Regions from separate parts of the Methylibium sp. genome, predicted to be linked through region 4. Evidence: predicted binding sites of a transcription regulator. Region 4 holds the regulator's gene; each other region holds the start of a gene.

Region 1 (4,748 bases), 220 kb from region 4:
CCGGGCGCCGCGCCGCTCTACGCCAAGGTCACCGAGATCACCGGCAAGACCGCGGTGCTGAAGACGCTGAAGGACTACTCGCACGCCAAGAACGCGATCTGGGGCGTGACCGCGCGCAACCGCGAGCAGAACTTCGCGCTGAACCTGCTGATGGACCCGGACTGCGACTTCATCACCCTCACCGGCACCGCCGGCACCGGCAAGACGCTGATGACGCTGGCCGCCGGCCTGTCGCAGGTGATGGACGACCGCCGCTACAGCGAGATCATCGTGACCCGCGTGACCGTGCCGGTCGGCGAGGACATCGGTTTCCTGCCCGGCACCGAGGAGGAGAAGATGGGCCCGTGGATGGGCGCGCTCGACGACAACCTCGAGGTGCTGTCCAAGAACGATTCCGGCGCCGGCGAATGGGGCCGCGCGGCCACCAACGACCTGGTGCGCAGCAAGATCAAGATCAAGAGTCTGAACTTCATGCGCGGGCGCACCTTCCTGAACAAGTTCGTGCTGATCGACGAGGCCCAGAACCTCACGCCCAAGCAGATGAAGACGCTGATCACGCGGGCCGGGCCTGGCACCAAGATCGTCTGCCTGGGCAACCTGGCGCAGATCGACACGCCCTACCTCACCGAGGGCAGTTCGGGCCTCACCTTCGCGGTCGACCGCTTCAAGGGCTGGCCGCACAGCGGCCACGTGATGCTGGCGCGCGGCGAGCGCTCGCGGCTGGCCGATTACGCGTCGGACGTGTTGTAGGCCCACCTGCCCGGGCAGGTTCGAGCGAGCCGGGCAGGCGCACAATTGACGCCCTGCACACAAGGAGATCTGCGATGACCACTCCCCGAGACGTCTTCGTCGTCGGTGCCGCGCGCACCGCCATCGGCACCTACGGCGGCACCCTGAAGGACACGCCACTCGTCGACCTGGCCACCTTGGCGGTCAAGACCGCCCTCGAGCGCAGCAGCGCAGCGGCCGACCGTATCGGCCACCTGGCGATGGGCACCGTGATCCCGACCGAACCGCGCGACGCCTATCTGAGCCGCCTGGCCGCGGTCAACGCCGGCCTGCCGAAGGAAACCCCGGCCTTCAACGTGAACCGCTTGTGCGGCTCGGGCCTGCAGGCCATCATCTCCGCGGCCCAGTCGGTGATGCTCGGGGACTGCGAGATGGCCATCGGCGCAGGCGCCGAATCGATGTCGCGCGGCCCCTACCATGTGAGCACGGCCCGCTGGGGCGCGCGCCTGGGCGACACGGCGATGCTCGACTACACCGTCGGCGTGCTGCACGACCCCTTCCACAAGATCCACATGGGCCTCACGGCGGAGAACGTGGCCGAGCAGTTCGGCATCACCCGCACGATGATGGACGAGCTGGCGGCCGAGAGCCACCGCCGCGCCGCGAAGGCGATCGCCGAGGGCCGCTTCAAGAGCCAGATCGTGCCGGTCGAGATCGTCACCCGCAAGGGCACCGTGAGCTTCGACACCGACGAGCACGTGAAGGCCGACACCACCGTCGAGACGCTCGCCAAGATGAAGCCCGCCTTCAAGAAGGACGGCGGCACGGTCACCGCCGGCAATGCCTCGGGCATCAACGACGGCGCGGGCGCGGTGGTGCTGGCCAGCGCCGACGCTATCAAGGCTGCAGGCCTGAAGCCCCTGGCACGCTTGGTGGCGTATGCCCACGCCGGCGTGGAGCCGAAGATAATGGGGATCGGTCCGGTGCCGGCGACCCAGCTCGCGCTGAAGAAGGCCGGCCTCAGGATCCAGGATCTCGATGTCATCGAGTCCAATGAAGCTTTCGCTGCACAGGCCTGCGCCGTCGTGCGCGAGCTCGACCTCGATCCCGCCAAGGTCAACCCCAATGGTTCGGGCATCTCGCTCGGCCACCCGATCGGTGCCACCGGCGCCATCATCACCACCAAGGCGCTGTACGAACTGCAGCGCACCGGCGGGCGCTATGCGCTGGTGACGATGTGCATCGGCGGCGGCCAGGGCATCGCCGCGATCTTCGAGCGCGTCTGATCGATCACGCCGGTCGTGGCCCGAGCGGGCCGCGACCAGGGCTCCGGCATGCACCGTCGGAGCCCTCCACCCGTCGGGCCGAGCGCCCGCCGGGGCTGAGGCGTCAGCGGCGGAAACCGCCGCTTTGCAGCACGAAGAACTGCGGGTTCAGCCCCTTCAGCGGCTCGCGCAGCTGTTCGATGTCAGCGGCCGGGGCGTGCACTTCGAGCCGCATCACCTCGGCGATCTTCAGTGCCTCGCCCAGCAGCGCGCCGACATTCTCCAGGTGCGCGAGCACACCGGCGGCGCCGTCATAGCCCTCACGGCAGTGGACCACGTCGCCATCGGAGCTGAAGGCGTAGAAAACGCATTGGGGCTCGTTGCGGGTCTTCTCGATGAAGCGTGGAAACATGGCCTTGAATTCGTCCAGCTTGCCGGGAGCCACCTTGAAGTAAGGAACGAGGCTGCAGCAGGTGTCGGGGGTGCTCATCAATGTCTCCAGGAAGGATGTGGTGGTGCAAAGTGCAAACGCGAGCGTGCCGACCTCTTCCGTCGCCGCACACCGGATGAACCCGTAAGCAAACCCCTGGAGGTTGTCCACGCGACGGGAGGGCTCGAGCCGGAACGGCGCAGGCCCTGGGCCCGATCGAGCAGGCGCACATGGATACTGTATTTATGTACAGTCTCCATCTCCCACCCTGTTTCCTGCCATGTCGTCCTCCCCGGCCCCCGCTTTCCCCGCCACCACGCCGTCGGCGTCGACACGCGCGCTGGCGTCCTTCGCGGATCGCCCGGGGGCGTCCCTGTGGCGGGCCGGCGCGCTGGCGCAGCCCCCCACTGCGACCAGCTCCACCGGGTGGCCAGCGCTCGATGCCGAACTGCCTGGTGGCGGTTGGCCCTCGAGCGGCCTGACCGACCTGCTGACCGAGCCGGCGGGCGGCGAGCTGGCCTTGCTCGCACCCTGGCTGCAGACCCTGGGGCAGCGCCGGGAGGCGGCAAGAGAGCTGGTCTGGATCAACCCGCCGGGCAGGCCGTGCCTCAGTGCGCTGCAAGCCCTTGCCCTGGACTGGCCGCACCTGGTGTGCGTCACCCCGGCCACGCCGGCCGATGCCGCCTGGACGGCGGAGCAGGCCGTGCGCGCCGGCAGCTGCGCCGCCGTGCTGTGGTGGAGCGAACGGCCGGTGGCCCGCCCCACGCTGCGTCGCCTGCACCTGGCCGCGCAGGCCGGCACCACCCCCCTGATGGCCATGCAGGCGCCGGCCGCCCGCGCGCTGAGCAGCCCGGCACCGCTGCGCCTGGCCTGCCTGCCGCTGCCGGACCGCGTGCTGGCGGTCGACGTGTTCAAACGCCGTGGCCCGCCGATGCCCCACCCGCTGCAGCTGGAGCTGCCCTGGCCGGCCTCGGCACACCGCTTGCCGGCTCCTGAAAGGAACTGCGATGCTGTGGATCGCCCTGCACCTGCCCCAGCTGCCGCTGCAAGCCCTGCCCTGGTCGCGGCCCGGGCTTGAGGCGGCGCTGCCGGTGGCGGTGGCTGAGCAGCACACGCTGCTCGGTGCCAACCGCGCCGCGCGCGCGCTCGGCGTGCGCGCCGGGCAGAGCGTGGCCACGGCCTTGTCGCTGTTGCCACAGCTCAGCGTGATGCCGCGCGACGTGCCGCGCGAGGTTGCGACGGTCGGACGGCTGGCACTGGCGCTCGGCGCCCTCACGCCCCACCTCAGCCTTGCGCCTAGCGGCGTGCTGCTCGAGGTGCAGAGCACGTTGCGGCTGTTCGGTGGCATCCGCGCCCTGCTGCGCCGGGCGCGGGCCCTCGCACTCGCGGTGGATGTGCAGGCGCGGCTGGGCTGCGCGCCCACCGCGAGTGCCGCGTGGCTGTTCGCCACCAGCGGCCTCGTCCGGCGGCACGCGCTGCAGGCTCGCGGCTGCGCGCAGCGGCTGGACCGGCTGCCGGTGTCGAGCCTGTCGCAGCTGCTGCCGCTGACCCTGCACCAGACCGAGCTGCTGCAAGCGCTGGGGATCCGGGAATTCGGTGCACTGCGGGCCCTGCCGCGTGCCGGTTTGCAGCACCGGCTCGGCCGGGAACCGAGCCTCGCACTCGATCGCAGCTACGGCACCGCACCCGACCCCCGACGGTGGTTCACGCCGCCCGAGCGCTTCGTGGTGCGGCGCGAGCTGATGCAGCGGGCCGATGACGCCGCGGTACTGGTCGCAGCAGTCGAGGCCCTGCTGCCGGCCCTGCTCGGCTGGTTGCAGCTGCGCTGGCAAGCCGCCACCGTGCTGGCGCTGCGCTTGCGCCATGAACACGGCCGCGAGCCGCTACCCGACACCGTGCTGCGGCTGCAGCTGTCGGTGCCGAGCCGCGACATCGCCCAGCTCGCGCTGCTGTGGCGCGAGCGCCTGCAACGCCACGCACTCGCCGCGCCGGTGTACGAGATCGCGCTTGCACTGGAAGCCACGGCGCCCGACGGGGGCACGCCCGGCGAGTTGCTGTCCATCCCGGGGCGGCACGACGGCGAGCACGCGGCCTTGCTCGACCGGCTGGTCGCGCGGCTCGGGGTCGACCATGTGCAGCGCTGGGTGCCGGTGGCCGACCACCGGCCCGAGCATGCACAGCGCGCGCTGCCGGTCACTGAAACGCCGCCTGCCGTGGCCGCGATCACGACCGCGCCCCGGCCGACCTGGCTGCTGCCGACCCCGCTGCCCCTGGCGACCGATGCCGGGGGCCGGCCGCTGCACGGCGGGGTCTTGCGTCTGTGC
Region 2 (4,748 bases), 2.2 Mb from region 4:
CTGACGTCGTGCCAGAAGGCGGCGAGTGCGTCGCGCGCTCCCGAGCGTGCGCCGCGGGCGTAACCGGTCGCCAGCACGGCGGCGTTGAGCGCGCCCGCGCTGGTGCCGGAGATCGCCGAGATCTCGACCGTGTCGTCTTCGAGCAGCCGGTCGAGCACGCCCCAGGTGAAGGCGCCGTGCGAGCCGCCGCCTTGCAGGGCGAGGTCGACACGGCGCGGCGCGGCGGCAGTAGGTGGCTGCGGTCGGGGGGGTCGCGTGATTTCAGGCATGGCACCTCCTTGCTGCGACGCAGTCTACGCGTCGCGGCCGTCGTTTGCTGCGCCGCAGCAAACGGCCCTGCCGCGGTGGTCAGGCCCTAGGTGCGTTCACCGCCGAGGCCCGCCGATCGGGCGAGCGGCAGGTGTTCGCCCGGCCAGGCCGCGAAGCGCAGCGTGAAGCGCGCGCCGGGTCCACTGCCATCGGGCAGCGGGCTGTCGCGGGTGTCGTCGAGGGTGAGCGTGGCGCCGTGCTGGCGTGCGATCTCGGCCACGATGGCCAGACCCAGGCCGGAGCCGTCGACATTGGTGCCGAGCGCGCGGTAGAAGGGCTGGAACACCAGTTCGCGCTCGGCCGGTGGGATGCCGGGCCCCGAGTCTTCGACCTGCAGGACCACCACCTGGCCGAACGGATCGCCGACCACGCGCACCGTCACCGTGCCGCCGGCCGGCGTGTAGTGCAAGGCGTTGTCGACCAGGTTGCGGATCAGTTCGCGCAGCAGCAGGGCGTGGCCGCGCACGCTGCTGCGCTGCGGTTCGGCCGTGTCGCCGTCGGCGCCGGGCCCTTCGTAGCCGAGGTCGATGCGCTGCTCCAGCGCGCGCGGCACGAAGTCGCGCACCGTCTCGGTCGCCAGGCGTGCGAGCTTGACCTCCGCGACGCGGGCGGCGAATTCACGGTCCTCGGCCCGCGCCATCGCCAGCAGCTGGTTGACCATGTGGGCTGCGCGCTGGCTCGACAGGGCGATCTGCTGCAGCGAGCGCTTCAGTGCCTCCGGCTCACGCTCGCCCGCGTCGATCTCGCGCTGGGCGATCTCGGCCTGGGTGCGCAGGCCGGCCAGCGGCGTCTTGAGCTGGTGCGCGGCATCGGCCAGGAAGCGTCGCTGCGTCGCCAGCGAGCGGTCCAGCCGCTCCAGCAAGTCGTTGATGGCGCGCACCAGCGGCGAGACCTCTTCAGGGGCCTCCCGCTCGTCGATCGGGCTGAGGTCGTCGGCGGCACGGCGGCGGATGCGCTGCTGCAACTCGTTGAGCGGCGCGATGCCGCGCGCCAGCGCCAGCCACACGAGCAGCACCGCGACGGGCAGGATCACGAACTGCGGCAGGATCACGCCCTTGATGATCTCGGTGGCCAGTTGCGAGCGCTTGCCGAGCGTTTCGGCCACTTGCACCAGGGCCGGCGAGGTGCTGCCGGGGATGGGCGGCACGCCGGGCATCGCGACCCACAGGTAGGCCACGCGCACGGCCTCGTTGTGCACTTCGTCGTCTCGGTAGCGGAGTTCCCCGACCGCCGGGATTTCCTCGTCGCTCGGCACCGGCAGCGCTTGATCGCCGCCCAGATGCTCGCTGCGCGCACCCAACACCTGGAAGTAGATCTCGTCGGTCTCGTCGGCGCGCAGCAACTGGTCGGCCCCGGGAGGCAGCGAGAAGGCGACGCGGTCCTGGTCGACGCTGATCTGCTGCGACAGCACGCGGGCCATCTCGCCGAGCGCCCGGTCGTAGGGACGGTTGGCGATGTTCTGGGCCACCAGCCAGGTCAGCGCCACGCTCATGGGCCACAGCAGCAGCAGCGGCGCGAGCATCCAGTCGAGGATCTCGCCGAACAGCGAGCGCTGGCCGCGCAGCGTGTTCATGCCCGGGGGCGCGCGCCGCGCAGCATGCCGGCGTCAGCCCGCGATCTTCTCGAGGCAGTAGCCCAGGCCACGCACGGTGGCGATGCGCACCGGGCCCTGCTCGATCTTCTTGCGCAGGCGGTGGATGTAGACCTCGATCGCGTTGTTGCTAACTTCGTCGCCCCACTCGCACAGCCGCTCGACCAGCTGGTCCTTGCTGACCAGCCGCCCGGCGCGCTGCAGCAGCACCTCGAGCAGCGAGAGCTCGCGCGCCGACAGCTCGATCATCTGGTCGTTCAGGTAGGCCACACGCCCGGTGGCGTCGAACGACAGCGGTCCGTGCTTGATGATGGCCGAGGCGGTGCCCAGCCCGCGCCGCGTCAGCGCCCGCACCCGCGCTTCCAGCTCCTGCAGCGCGAAGGGCTTGGCCATGTAGTCGTCGGCCCCGAGGTCCAGGCCCTTGACACGCTGCTCCACGCTGTCGGCCGCGGTCAGGATCAGCACCGGCGTGGTCGTGCCGCGCGCGCGCATCTTGCGCAGCACTTCCAGGCCGTGCAGCTTGGGCAGGCCGAGGTCGAGGATCACCAGGTCGAACTCGTGGTCGGCGAGCGCCGCGTCGGCCTCGCTGCCGCTGCCGACCTGGTCGACCGCGTAGCCGCCCTTGCGCAAGGTGCGCAGCAGGCCGTCGGCCAGCACCTGGTCGTCTTCGGCAATGAGGATCCTCATGGACTTGTCTCCCTCTGCGGCGCCATGGCTCTTGTTGTCGTTGGCGCCGGCTTCATTGTAGGGAGGCACTCCCGAAGGGCCAAAAACCACTGTACAAATAACCAGTTTCGACCATAATCCAACCCAACCGGAGGCCCAGCATGGATGCAAGCGTCAAGACATTGAACACCGAAAAGGCCAAGGCCTTGCAGGCTGCGCTCGCGCAGATCGAAAAGCAGTTCGGCAAGGGCACGATCATGCGCCTCGGCGAAGGCGAGGTGATCGACGACATCGAGGTGGTGTCCACCGGCTCGCTGGGCCTGGACATCGCGCTCGGCGTCGGCGGCCTGCCGCGCGGTCGTGTGGTCGAGATCTACGGTCCCGAGTCGAGCGGCAAGACCACCCTCACGCTGCAGGTCATCGCCGAGATGCAGAAGCTCGCCGGCACCTGTGCCTTCATCGATGCCGAGCACGCACTCGACTCGCAGTACGCCCAGAAGCTCGGCGTCAACCTGCAGGAGCTGCTGATCTCCCAGCCCGACACCGGTGAGCAGGCGCTCGAGATCGTCGACGCACTGGTGCGCTCCGGCTCGGTCGACCTGGTCGTCATCGACTCGGTGGCCGCGCTCACGCCCAAGGCCGAACTCGAAGGCGAGATGGGCGACTCTCTGCCCGGCCTGCAGGCGCGCCTGATGAGCCAGGCGCTGCGCAAGCTCACCGCGACGATCAAGAAGTCGAACTGCATGGTGATCTTCATCAACCAGATCCGCATGAAGATCGGCGTGATGTTCGGTTCGCCCGAAACGACGACCGGCGGCAACGCGCTGAAGTTCTACGCCTCGGTGCGGCTCGACATCCGCCGCATCGGCAGCATCAAGCGGGGCGAAGAGGTCATCGGCAACGAGACCAAGGTCAAGGTCGTCAAGAACAAGGTCGCCCCGCCGTTCAAGACGGCCGAGTTCGACATCCTGTTCGGCGAGGGCGTGTCGCGCGAAGGCGAGATCATCGACCTGGGCGTTGTCGCCAAGGTGATCGACAAGTCGGGCGCCTGGTACGCCTACAACGGCGAGAAGATCGGCCAGGGCAAGGACAACAGCCGCGAGTTCCTGCGCGAGAACCCCGAACTCGCCCACGAGATCGAGAACAAGATCCGAGAATCGCTCGGCGTGGCGCTGCTGCCCAGCATCGAGGTCGAAGTGCCCAAGGGCAGCAAGCAGGCGGCGGCAGGTGGCGCGTGACGCAGGGATGCGTGTGAGCGAGCGGGGCCGCTGTCGTCGGCAACCGGCTCACGACACGGCTTGGCATCACCGAGCTGTTCTGTCGGGGTCGGCCGCCTGACGGTTGCACTCCATGGCCCGTCCCGCGCCGTCGCTCAAGGCCAAGGCGCTGGCCTGCATCGCCCAGCGCGAGCACAGTCGCGTCGAACTGCGGCGCAAGCTTCTGTCCCACATCGGTCGTCAGCTCAAAGCGGCCGCGTCTTCCCCGCTCGCGCTTGATGTGCCGGTTCAGATGCTGGCCGCCGAACGTGAAGTCGACGAACTGCTCGACTGGTTGACCGCGAAAGACCTGCTCAGCGTCGACCGCTTCGTCGAGACCCGCGTGAACGCCCGCGTGGCGAGATTCGGCAACCTGCGCATTCGCCAGGAGCTGGCGCAGCATGGTGTGGAACTCGATGTAGAGACTGCGCAGCGTCTCAAGGACGGCGAGTTGTCACGCGCACGCACCGTGTGGGCCAAGCGTTTCGGCACGCCGGCCACCGGCGCGGCCGACCGGGCCAGGCAGATTCGCTTTCTCAGCGCCCGTGGCTTCAGCGCCGAAACCGTGCGCCGTGTGGTGAGAGGCGGGGGCGACGAGGACTGAGGGAGCCGTTTCGACCCGCGAGGCGGGGAGCTTGCGCCCGCACCTCACAGGCCCAGCATCAGTCGGATGTTCTGCACCGCGGCACCCGAGGCCCCCTTGCCCAGGTTGTCGAGCCGCGCCACCAGCACGGCCTGTCCGCGCGCTTCGTTGCCGTAGACGCGCAGCTCCAACAGGTTGCTGTCGTTGAGCGCTTCGGCTTCGATCTTGCCGCCTGGTTCCACCGTTGCCACCTTGACCCACTCCCGGCCGGCGTAGCGCGTCCGCAGCACCGCCTCGAGGTCGGCGGGCTTCGGTCGGCCGTTGAGCAGGTCCAGGTGCAACG
Region 3 (4,748 bases), 1.1 Mb from region 4:
CCCCGAGGATCGCCCGATGAACCCGGACCGCCGCTTCTTCCTGCGATTCCAGACCGTGCTGCTGTGCGCGGGCCTCGGCCTGGGTGCCGCCGGTGCGGCGGCGCAGACTGCCACCGAGCTGGCGGTCTCGCCGCCGCTGGAGTTGGTGGTCCTTGGCTCGGGAGGGCCGGGAGCCGCCGGCCGGGCGGCGTCGTGCTACATGGTGCTGGTCGACGGCGTGCCGCGCATTCTGGTCGACGCCGGGCCAGGCTCCTTTGCTCGACTCGGCGAGGCGAAGTTGTCGCTCGCCCGAACCGATCTCGTGCTGCTGACCCACCTGCATGTGGACCACGTCGGCGAGCTACCAGGGCTGCTCAAGGCCCGCGCCGTGTCGAGCCGTGGCCCGATCGCCGCGCAGGTCTTCGGACCCGAGGGGCGGCGTGCCGCCAAGCGCGGCGATGCCAGCTTTCCGTCGACGCGCCGCCTGATTGATCTGCTGTTCGGCCCGCAGGGTGCCTTCGGCTACTTGCGCGACTTCTCTGCTCCTCTGACGATCAAGGCGACAGACATCGGCACCGCGCTGCTGCCGAACCCGCAGCCGAAGGTGATCCACAGCGAGGGCGACCTCGTGATCCGCGCTGTGGCCGGCCATCACCGCGATGCGCCGGCGGTGATCTATCGCATCGACCACGGCGGCAAGAGCATCACGTTCAGCGGCGACATCGATGCCGAGGGCCTGCCCGGCTTGCGGCGCATCGCGAAGGGTAGCGACCTGCTCGTCTTCAACAGCGTGGTGCTCGACCCGCCCGGGTCGCCGGCCATCCTTTACACACTGCACACACCGCCGAAGGCAATCGGTGAAGTGGCGCGGGACAGCGGCTCGAAGCAACTGCTGCTCAGCCACCTGTCGCCGTTCCTCGACCAGTCCCGCGCTGCGGTCGAGGCGTCGATCACACAGGCATTCCAGGGGCCGGTCGTGTTCGCAGAGGACGGTCGCCGGCTGGTGCCCTGACGCCGCGCCGGCCCGGTCACCAGGCCGACCGCAGTCGGGCCCCGACATCCACCGAGACCAGGCCCGGCGCGGCGGTCATGCGCTCGGTTGGCGCCGGCCGCACCGGCCCCACCGCCTCGAACGCAGCGGCGACGGCAGCCGGAATGAACCGTGTCAGCGACCCGTACACGTGCCGGTCGCCGACACCGCTTTGCTGCGTCACGTAGAAGCGCTGCGGCACCAGCAGGTGCAGATGCTGCTTCGCACGCGTCATGGCCACGTACAGCAGGCGCCGCTCTTCCTCGATCTGCCGCAGCGTGCCGGCGCTCAGGTCGGCCGGAATGCAGCCGTCGACCACGTTGAGCAGGTGCACCGACTGCCACTCCTGGCCCTTGGCCGAGTGGATGGTCGACAGGACCAGGTAGTCCTCGTCGCGGTGCGGCGGCCCCGACTCGGCGCTGGTGGCGTCCGGCGGGTCCAGCGCCAGCTCGCTCAGGAAGCGCTCGCGGCTCGAACAGCCGCCGGCGATGCGCACGAGTTGGAGCAGATCGGCCTGCCGCACGCGCGCATCGTCATGCAGACGCTCGAGCTGCGGGAGGTACCAGCGATGCACCCGCTCCAGGTCGCCGGGCCAATCGCTGCCGGTCCCCTGCAGCGTGTCCACCAGCGCATGCAGCGCGCGCCACTCGTCGCGCACCGACAGCGGCGGCTCGAAAGCGGTGAACGCCGTGGCGGGATCGGGTGCGGCGTCCATCGCGTCGAGCAACCGCCGCGCGCGGGCCGGGCCGATGCCCGGCACGAGCTGCGCCACGCGAAAGCCCGCCAGCCGGTTGCGGGGGTTCTCCGCCCAGCGCAGCACCGACAGCACGTCCTTGATGTGCGCGGCTTCCAGGAACTTCAGGCCGCCGAACTTGACGAACGGGATATTGCGCCGCGCCAGCTCGAGCTCCAGCGCGGCGCTGTGATGCGAGTTGCGGAACAGCACCGCCTGGCTCTTCAGCCTGAGCCCTTGCTCGCGGTGTTCGAGCACCCGGTCGGCGACCCAGCGCGCCTGGGCGGCCTCGTCTTCGACCGTCACGAGCTGGGGCCTTTGCGACGAAACCCGGTCTGTCCACAGCAGCTTGACGTGGCGCTCCACGGCCTGCGCCATCACGGCATTGGCGGCCGCCAGGATCGGTTGCGTCGAGCGGTAGTTGCGATCGAGCGTCACCACCCGGGCCGGTGGCGTGAACCGGCCCGCAAAGTCGAGGATGTTGCGCACTTCCGCCGCACGAAAGGCGTAGATGGACTGCGCGTCGTCGCCCACCACCGTGAGCGCGCGGCCGTCCGGTTTCAGCGCCTGCAGGATGGCCGCCTGCAGCCGGTTGGTGTCCTGGTACTCGTCGACCAGCACATGGTCGAACCGGGCGCCGACGTGCCGGGCCAGCGTGGGCTCGGTCATCATCTGCGACCAGTACAGCAGCAGGTCGTCGTAGTCGAGCACCTGCTGCTTCTGCTTCTCGGCCACGAAGGCGCGGAACAGGCGCCGGAGCGGTTCTTCCCAGTCGGCGCACCAGGGGTAGCTGTCGTCCAGCACCTCGCGCAGGGCGGCCTGGCTGTTCACCACCCGCGAGTAGATGCCCAGGCAGGTGCCCTTGAGCGGAAAGCGCTTCCCGGTCTCGCTGAATCCTCCCTCCTGGCGCACCAGCCCCATCAAGTCCTCGGCGTCGCCGCGGTCGAGGATGGTGAAGGACTCGCTCAGGCCGATGTGGGCGGCATGGTCTCGCAGCAGCCGCGCGCCGATGGCATGAAAGGTCCCCGCCCAGGGCAGCGCGGGGGGCGGGCCGCCGCCGGGCAGGCCCAGGGCTTCCTGCACCAGCGCGCCCGCGCGCCGGGTCATCTCGGCCGCCGCGCGGCGCGAGAAGGTGAGCAACAGGATGCGCTGCGGGTCGGCGCCTGCCGTCACGAGGCGCGCGACCCGGGCCGCCAGCGTCCTGGTCTTGCCGCTGCCGGCGCCGGCGATGACGAGCAAGGGCGCCGATTGCCGCGGATCGCCCTCCAGGCCATGCTCGACGGCGTTGCGCTGCGCCTCGTTGAGCAGGGCGAACGGATCGGTGCGGACAGGATCGTGCAGGCGCATCGCCTGACTGTATATTCATCCAGCCCGGCAGGGCGATCGGATTCCGGGCCGGGACGATGGCAAGCCGAGCGCACACCGGCCGAGTGCGCCAGTGCACCGGCGCTGGATCCGACCGCGCGCACCGTGCATTCGAGTCGGGTGGACGAACCCCTCGAATGAAGGACGCCTCGACCGTTGCTCGCTCGTGTCACACTGAATCCGGGCCTCCCGCGCGGGGCCGGAGAACGCCATGCAGGCGATGGTGCTGAAGACGCTCGGGGCGGCGCTCGAATGGTCCGATCTCGCCGACCGGTGGCCGGGGCCGGGCGAGATCCGGGTGAAGGTCGCCGCCTGCGGCGTGTGCCGCACCGACCTGCATGTCGTCGACGGTGAACTGCCCGAGCCGAAGCTGCCGATCATCCCCGGCCACGAGATCGTCGGCCGCATCGATGCGATCGGGGCCGGCGTCGAGGGCCGGCGTGTCGGCGAGCGCGTCGGCCTTCCCTGGCTCGGCCACACCTGCGGCGTCTGCCCGTATTGCGCGGGGCAGCAGGAAAATCTGTGCGACCGCCCGCTCTTCACCGGCTACACGCGCGACGGCGGCTACGCGACGGCGACCATCGCCGATGCGCGCTACGCCTTCCCGCTCGGCGAGGCCGGCAGCGACGAGGCGCTCGCTCCGCTGCTGTGCGCCGGCCTGATCGGCTGGCGTTCGCTGGTGATCGCAGGCGCCGGCAAGCGGCTGGGGCTTTACGGCTTCGGGGCCGCCGCCCACATCGTGGCGCAGGTCGCCGCGTGGCAGGGGCGATCGGTGTTCGCCTTCACGCGGCCGGGCGACGGGGCCACCCAGGCCTTTGCCCGGCGGCTCGGCGCGACATGGGCGGGTGGCTCGGACGAGCCGCCGCCCCAGCCGCTCGACGCGGCGATCCTCTTCGCGGCCGTCGGCGATCTGGTGCCCCTGGCGTTGAAGGCGGTCCGCAAAGGCGGCCGCGTCGTCTGCGCGGGCATCCACATGAGCGACGTTCCGAGCTTCCCCTACCGGCTGCTGTGGGAGGAGCGGCAACTCGTCTCGGTGGCCAATCTCACGCGGCAGGACGGCATCGATTTCCTGCGGCTGGCGCCGCAGATCGGCATCGACACCGAGACCACGCGCTATCCGCTGGTCGAAGCCAACCAGGCCCTGGCCGACCTCCGGGCCGGCCGGTTCGAAGGCGCCGCGGTTCTCGTGCCTTGAGCAGGCGGGCGCCCTGTGGGAGCGCATGAAGGCACAGCACCGGCCCGGCAAGGTGATCGTGGTGGCCTGCATGCACAAGCTGCTGGCCATCGTGTACGGTGTCCTGCGCTCGGGCAAACCCTTCGACACCCACCATCCGAAGCCCCAACAGGCTTGACAGGCACAACGGTGTCTTTACTTCACGCCATACAACGACCCGATCCAGCGCTGCCACCACCGCGGCCTGTCGGGGCTTGAAGGCCTGCGCGGGCGGCCGGTGGCCCCTTCGAACCTCTGCCTCCCCACGCACGCGAACGGCTGCGGCGCAAAATGGCAGCATGAAACCACCCAAGAGACTGCAATCGCTGATCGAAGAAGGCTTGATCGACACGGTGGTGCGCCAGCTGATGAGCGGCAAGGAGGCGATGGTCTACGTGGTGCGCTGCGGCGACGAGACCCGCTGTGCC
Region 4 (4,748 bases):
CGGCCAGGTGCTCACCGCCGGCAGCGGCCAGAACCCGGCGCGTCAGTCCGTCATCAAGGCCGGTCTGCCGCAAAGCGTGCCCGCGATGACCATCAACAAGGTCTGCGGCTCGGGCCTGAAGGCCGTGATGCTGGCAGCGCAGGCCATTCGCGATGGCGATGCCGAGATCGTGATCGCTGGAGGGCAAGAGAGCATGAGCCTGGCACCGCACGTGCTGCCGGGTTCGCGCGACGGTCAGCGCATGGGGGACTGGAAGCTGGTCGATTCGATGATCGTCGACGGCCTGTGGGACGTCTACAACCAGTACCACATGGGCATCACCGCCGAGAACGTGGCCAAGAAGTACGGCATCACCCGCGAACAGCAGGACGCGCTGGCGCTGGCGTCCCAGCAAAAGGCCGCGGCGGCGCAAGACGCCGGGAAGTTCAAGGACGAGATCGTTCCGTTCAGCATCGCCCAGAGGAAGGGCGACCCGATCGTGTTCGCGGCCGACGAGTTCATCAACCGAAAGACCAACGCCGAAGTGCTCGCCGGTCTGCGCCCGGCCTTCGACAAGGCGGGCGGTGTCACCGCGGGCAATGCCTCGGGTCTGAACGACGGCGCCGCGGCCGTGCTCGTGATGAGTGCCAAGAAGGCCGACCAACTGGGCCTGAAGCCGCTGGCGCGCATCGCTTCCTACGCGAGCGCCGGCATCGACCCGGCCCTGATGGGCATGGGCCCGGTGCCGGCCAGCAAGCGTGCGCTCGAGCGCGCAGGCTGGAAGCCGGCGGATCTGGACCTGCTGGAAATCAACGAGGCGTTCGCCGCCCAGGCCTGTGCGGTGCACAACGAGATGGGTTGGGACACGAGCAAGGTCAACGTCAATGGCGGAGCGATCGCGATCGGCCACCCGATCGGTGCGTCCGGTTGCCGCATCCTGGTCACCCTGCTGCACGAGATGCAGCGCCGCGGCGGCAAGCGGGGCATCGCCTCGCTGTGCATCGGCGGCGGCATGGGTGTTGCATTGACCGTGGAGCGCTGAGTGGTCGCGCCCCCAAGGCGGGGCACATCCAACAAGACATAAGGGTGAGCCCGCATCGGGCGAATACCCTTGACCCGTTGCGACCGGCACGCGACGCTAGATCGGCCATCGCAAACTACAGAGGAGCACAACAATGAGCAAGAAAGTCGCATACGTCACGGGGGGCATGGGCGGCATCGGCACCGCGATCTGCCAGCGTTTGCACAAGGATGGTTTCACCGTCGTGGCCGGCTGTGGCCCGAGCCGCGACTTCAAGAAGTGGCTCGACGAGCAGGCAGCCCTCGATTTCACCTTCCATGCCTCGGTCGGCAATGTGGCCGAATGGGAGTCGACGGTCGAAGCCTTCAAGGAGGTCAAAGCCCAGCACGGTCCGGTCAGCGTGCTGGTCAACAACGCCGGCATCACACGCGACGGCATGTTCCGCAAGATGACCCGCGAGGACTGGAGCGCGGTGATCAGCACCAACCTCGACAGCCTGTTCAACGTCACCAAGCAGGTCATCGACGAGATGACCGACGCCGGGTGGGGCCGCATCATCAACATCAGCTCGGTGAACGGCGAGAAGGGCCAGTTCGGGCAGACCAACTACTCGGCGGCCAAGGCCGGCATGCACGGCTTCACGATGGCGCTGGCGCAGGAAGTGGCGAGCAAGGGCGTGACCGTCAACACCGTGAGCCCGGGCTACATCGGCACGGAAATGGTCCGCGCGATCCGCCAGGATGTGCTCGACAAGATCGTGGCGACCATTCCCGTCAAGCGGCTCGGCACACCCGAAGACATCGCCTCGATGGTGTCGTGGGTGGCCTCGGAAGAATCGGGCTTTGCCACTGGCGCCGATTTCTCGGTGAACGGCGGCCTGCACATGGGCTGACGCCTGGAACGAGCCGGGCGGTCTGTCCGGCTCTCGAGCGTCAGTCCACGGGGGCCGTCAGTGACTGGCGTTCGATCCGAGGTGTATTCCGTGGCTAGACACGCCGCTCTTCGAGAGCCGCAAGGCTCTCGAGCGCAGCGCACACTTCCGCGAACGAGCCCCCGATCGCGGCACGCCGCTGATCCTCGGGGTCCAGCGTCATCCAGAACCGCCTGGCCGCACGCCGTGCACCATGGATGCCCGCGGTGCACGGGAGTTGTGCCCTGAACGGCGTCACCGGCTGCGATCTCTGCGATCTGCCGACGGGCCTGCTTCTGGATGCTGGCGGCCTGAGAACGAGTGCCGGCACCGCCGCGGGCGCGGGTGCCTGGAAGGCCGTCTGCCACCAGCGCTTCAAGGGGTTCCACAAGATCATGACCATGGTGAATCTCCAAACGGAAGTTCAGCAGGATTGACGTCGATCGGTCCGGCCTGCGGGATAACACGCCGTGCGGCGCGCATGCCCACCACCTGCAGGGGACCAGAGGGTTCAGCGGTGTGCCATGGCCTGCCTCACATCAGCAGGGTGTTGCGGATCAGCCCGACGGCCAGGCCCTCGATCTCGAACTCGCCGCTCTCCGCCGTGACGACGATGGGTTGGAAGTCCGGGTTCTCCGGCAGCAGCTCGATCGTTCCGCGCACGCGCCGGAAGCGCTTGACCGTGACTTCATCGCCCAGCCGGGCGACGACGATCTGGCCGTTCTTGGCGTCCTTGGCTTTCTGCACCGCGAGCAGGTCGCCGTCGAGGATGCCCGCGTCGCGCATGCTCATGCCGCGCACCTTGAGCAGGTAGTCGGGGCGGCGCGGGAACATGCTGGCCTCGACCGCATAGGTCTGGTCGATGTGTTCCTGGGCCAGGATCGGGCTGCCGGCCGCGACGCGCCCGACCAGCGGCAGCATCAGCTGCGACAGACTCGGCAGCGGCAGTGAGAACTGCTTGTTGCGCAGCTGGTTGAGCGAGCGCAATGTGTCAGACTTCAAACGGATGCCGCGCGAAGTGCCGCCTACCAGTTCGATCACGCCCTTGCGGGCGAGGGCCTGCAGATGCTCTTCGGCGGCATTGGCGGAACGAAAGCCCAGTTCGGCCGCGATCTCGGCACGCGTCGGTGGCGAGCCGGTGCGCTCGATCGAGGTCTGCACCAGATCGAGAATCTGTTGCTGCCGGGCGGTGAGTTTGGGGGCGTCGTCCATGCGGGGCTCCTGCGGATGTCCGAAGCGCAGGGCTCAAACCGGCCTCGCGCACTGAATTTTTATCCAGTCACTGTATTTTTATCCAGCTTCTCGGAAAATGCAAAGCCCAGACACCGCAACCGTGGCGTGCACCGTGATCCTGGCGACCGGCGGCACGATCGCCGGCACCGCCGCCGCGGCCACCGACAGCCTCGGCTACACCGCGGCCCAGTTGAGCGTCGAGCAGGTGCTGGCAGCGGTGCCGGCGCTGGGCGGGCTGCCGATCGAAGCCGAGCAGGTGGCCCAGATCGACAGCAAGGACATGGACTTCGAGGTGTGGCGCAGGCTCGCCCATCGCGTTGCGCACCACCTCGCGCGCCCCGAGGTGGGTGGCGTCGTGGTCACGCACGGTACCGACACGCTCGAGGAAACGGCCTATCTGTTGCAACGCGTGCTGGCGCCGGCCAAGCCGGTGGTGCTGACCGGCGCGATGCGGCCGGCCACCGCGCTGCTGGCCGACGGACCGCAGAACCTGCTCGACGCGGTCATGTTGGCACGTGTGCCGGGCGCTGCGGGCGTGTGCGCCGTGCTGGCGGGCGCCGTGTACGGCGCCTTCGATGTCCGCAAGCAGCACACCTACCGGCTCGATGCCTTCGGTGGCGGCGATGCCGGTCCGATCGGCCACCTCGAGAACGGTGGTTTGCGCCGCCTGCGCGACTGGCCGCAGGGCGTGCCGGTCGGCATCGCGGTACTCGACGCGCCGTGGCCCCGTGTCGAGATCGTGGGCAGCCACGCCGGTGCATCGGGTGCGGTGGTCGATGCCCTCTTGCTGACCCAAGGTGTCGACGGCTTGATTGCCGCCGGCACCGGCAACGGCACGCTGCATCATGCGCTGGAAGCGGCACTGCTGCGTGCACAGGCCGCGGGTGTCGCCGTGCGCCGCTGCACGCGGGTCGCCGAAGGCGCTGTCCTGCCGAGCGGCAAGGCGGCCTTGCCGATCAGCGGCGCGCCGACGCCGCTGCAGGCCCGCATCGACTTGATGCTCGAGTTGATGGCGCGTACCTGAGCGGCGCGCGCCGACTTCAACTGCGCGCTGGCTTGATTGGTTTGATCACGCCACGCGCACGGGTGCGCTTGACCGCCGTCCCCTCGATCGAATGCGGCGCAGCGGCGGGACCTTCGACGGCACTTTCGGACACCAACTCCGCCGCCGCGGCAGGGATCTGCCCGGCGCCGCTGTAGCGCGGCGGCCAGTCGAGCAGTCGCGAATGGCGCAGCAGCGCAACGCCCGGGCCGACGGCGTAGCTGCGCTCGAACACATGGGTGACGAGCTGGCGCTTCACGCGCTCGGTGAGCACCAGGGTCGAGCAGCGCGTGCCATAACGCCCGTCCGTCGTGCGGATGAAGGCGGCAGAGAGTTGACGCTCGAGGTCGTGAGGGATGCCGGTCGACGGGAGTTCAGCATCGGCGGCCAGGCTCCGGTCGATCAGCGCATCGAACAGGCGGCCGGCCAGCACATCGACCGGTTCGTTCGCCCTCAGGCCCGCGAGCGCCGCCTTCACCCGTGTCTTCAGCTGCGTGACCTTGGGCCAGGGCGTGTCCAGCCCGGCATTCGACAGGCCGTAGAGCCCGCGTTCGATGCGGCGG

The links. The regulator LexA, encoded in region 4, represses DNA repair genes until DNA is damaged. The targets are predictions, from matches to a motif close to ACTGTATNNNNATACAGT.
Region 1: imuA (translesion DNA synthesis-associated protein ImuA) is a predicted target of LexA. The motif match lies at 2,661-2,678, and genes of this name have one in related genera.
Region 2: recA (recombinase RecA) is a predicted target of LexA. The motif match lies at 2,676-2,693, and genes of this name have one in related genera.
Region 3: ACQY9S_RS11175 (ATP-dependent helicase) is a predicted target of LexA. The motif match lies at 3,096-3,113, and genes of this name have one in related genera.

The regions. Positions count from the first base shown of each region.
Region 1 covers NZ_OZ257250.1:1,106,192-1,110,939, reverse strand. The annotation lists gene ACQY9S_RS05190 (PhoH family protein) at 1-750, shown strand, start outside; gene ACQY9S_RS05185 (acetyl-CoA C-acyltransferase family protein) at 825-2,015, shown strand; gene ACQY9S_RS05180 (putative quinol monooxygenase) at 2,119-2,595, opposite strand; gene imuA (translesion DNA synthesis-associated protein ImuA) at 2,705-3,502, shown strand; gene ACQY9S_RS05170 (Y-family DNA polymerase) at 3,432-4,748, shown strand, end outside.
Region 2 covers NZ_OZ257250.1:3,589,662-3,594,409, forward strand. The annotation lists gene ACQY9S_RS16875 (patatin-like phospholipase family protein) at 1-269, opposite strand, end outside; gene ACQY9S_RS16880 (sensor histidine kinase N-terminal domain-containing protein) at 356-1,882, opposite strand; gene ACQY9S_RS16885 (response regulator) at 1,916-2,587, opposite strand; gene recA (recombinase RecA) at 2,728-3,804, shown strand; gene ACQY9S_RS16895 (regulatory protein RecX) at 3,917-4,426, shown strand; gene argC (N-acetyl-gamma-glutamyl-phosphate reductase) at 4,471-4,748, opposite strand, start outside.
Region 3 covers NZ_OZ257250.1:2,401,767-2,406,514, forward strand. The annotation lists gene ACQY9S_RS11170 (MBL fold metallo-hydrolase) at 17-991, shown strand; gene ACQY9S_RS11175 (ATP-dependent helicase) at 1,008-3,089, opposite strand; gene ACQY9S_RS11180 (zinc-dependent alcohol dehydrogenase family protein) at 3,319-4,302, shown strand; gene ACQY9S_RS11185 (hypothetical protein) at 4,328-4,459, shown strand; gene ACQY9S_RS11190 (PA4780 family RIO1-like protein kinase) at 4,620-4,748, shown strand, end outside.
Region 4 covers NZ_OZ257250.1:1,321,266-1,326,013, reverse strand. The annotation lists gene ACQY9S_RS06170 (acetyl-CoA C-acetyltransferase) at 1-1,021, shown strand, start outside; gene phbB (acetoacetyl-CoA reductase) at 1,155-1,892, shown strand; gene ACQY9S_RS06160 (hypothetical protein) at 2,129-2,347, shown strand; gene lexA (transcriptional repressor LexA) at 2,445-3,122, opposite strand; gene ACQY9S_RS06150 (asparaginase) at 3,220-4,167, shown strand; gene ACQY9S_RS06145 (NRDE family protein) at 4,184-4,748, opposite strand, start outside.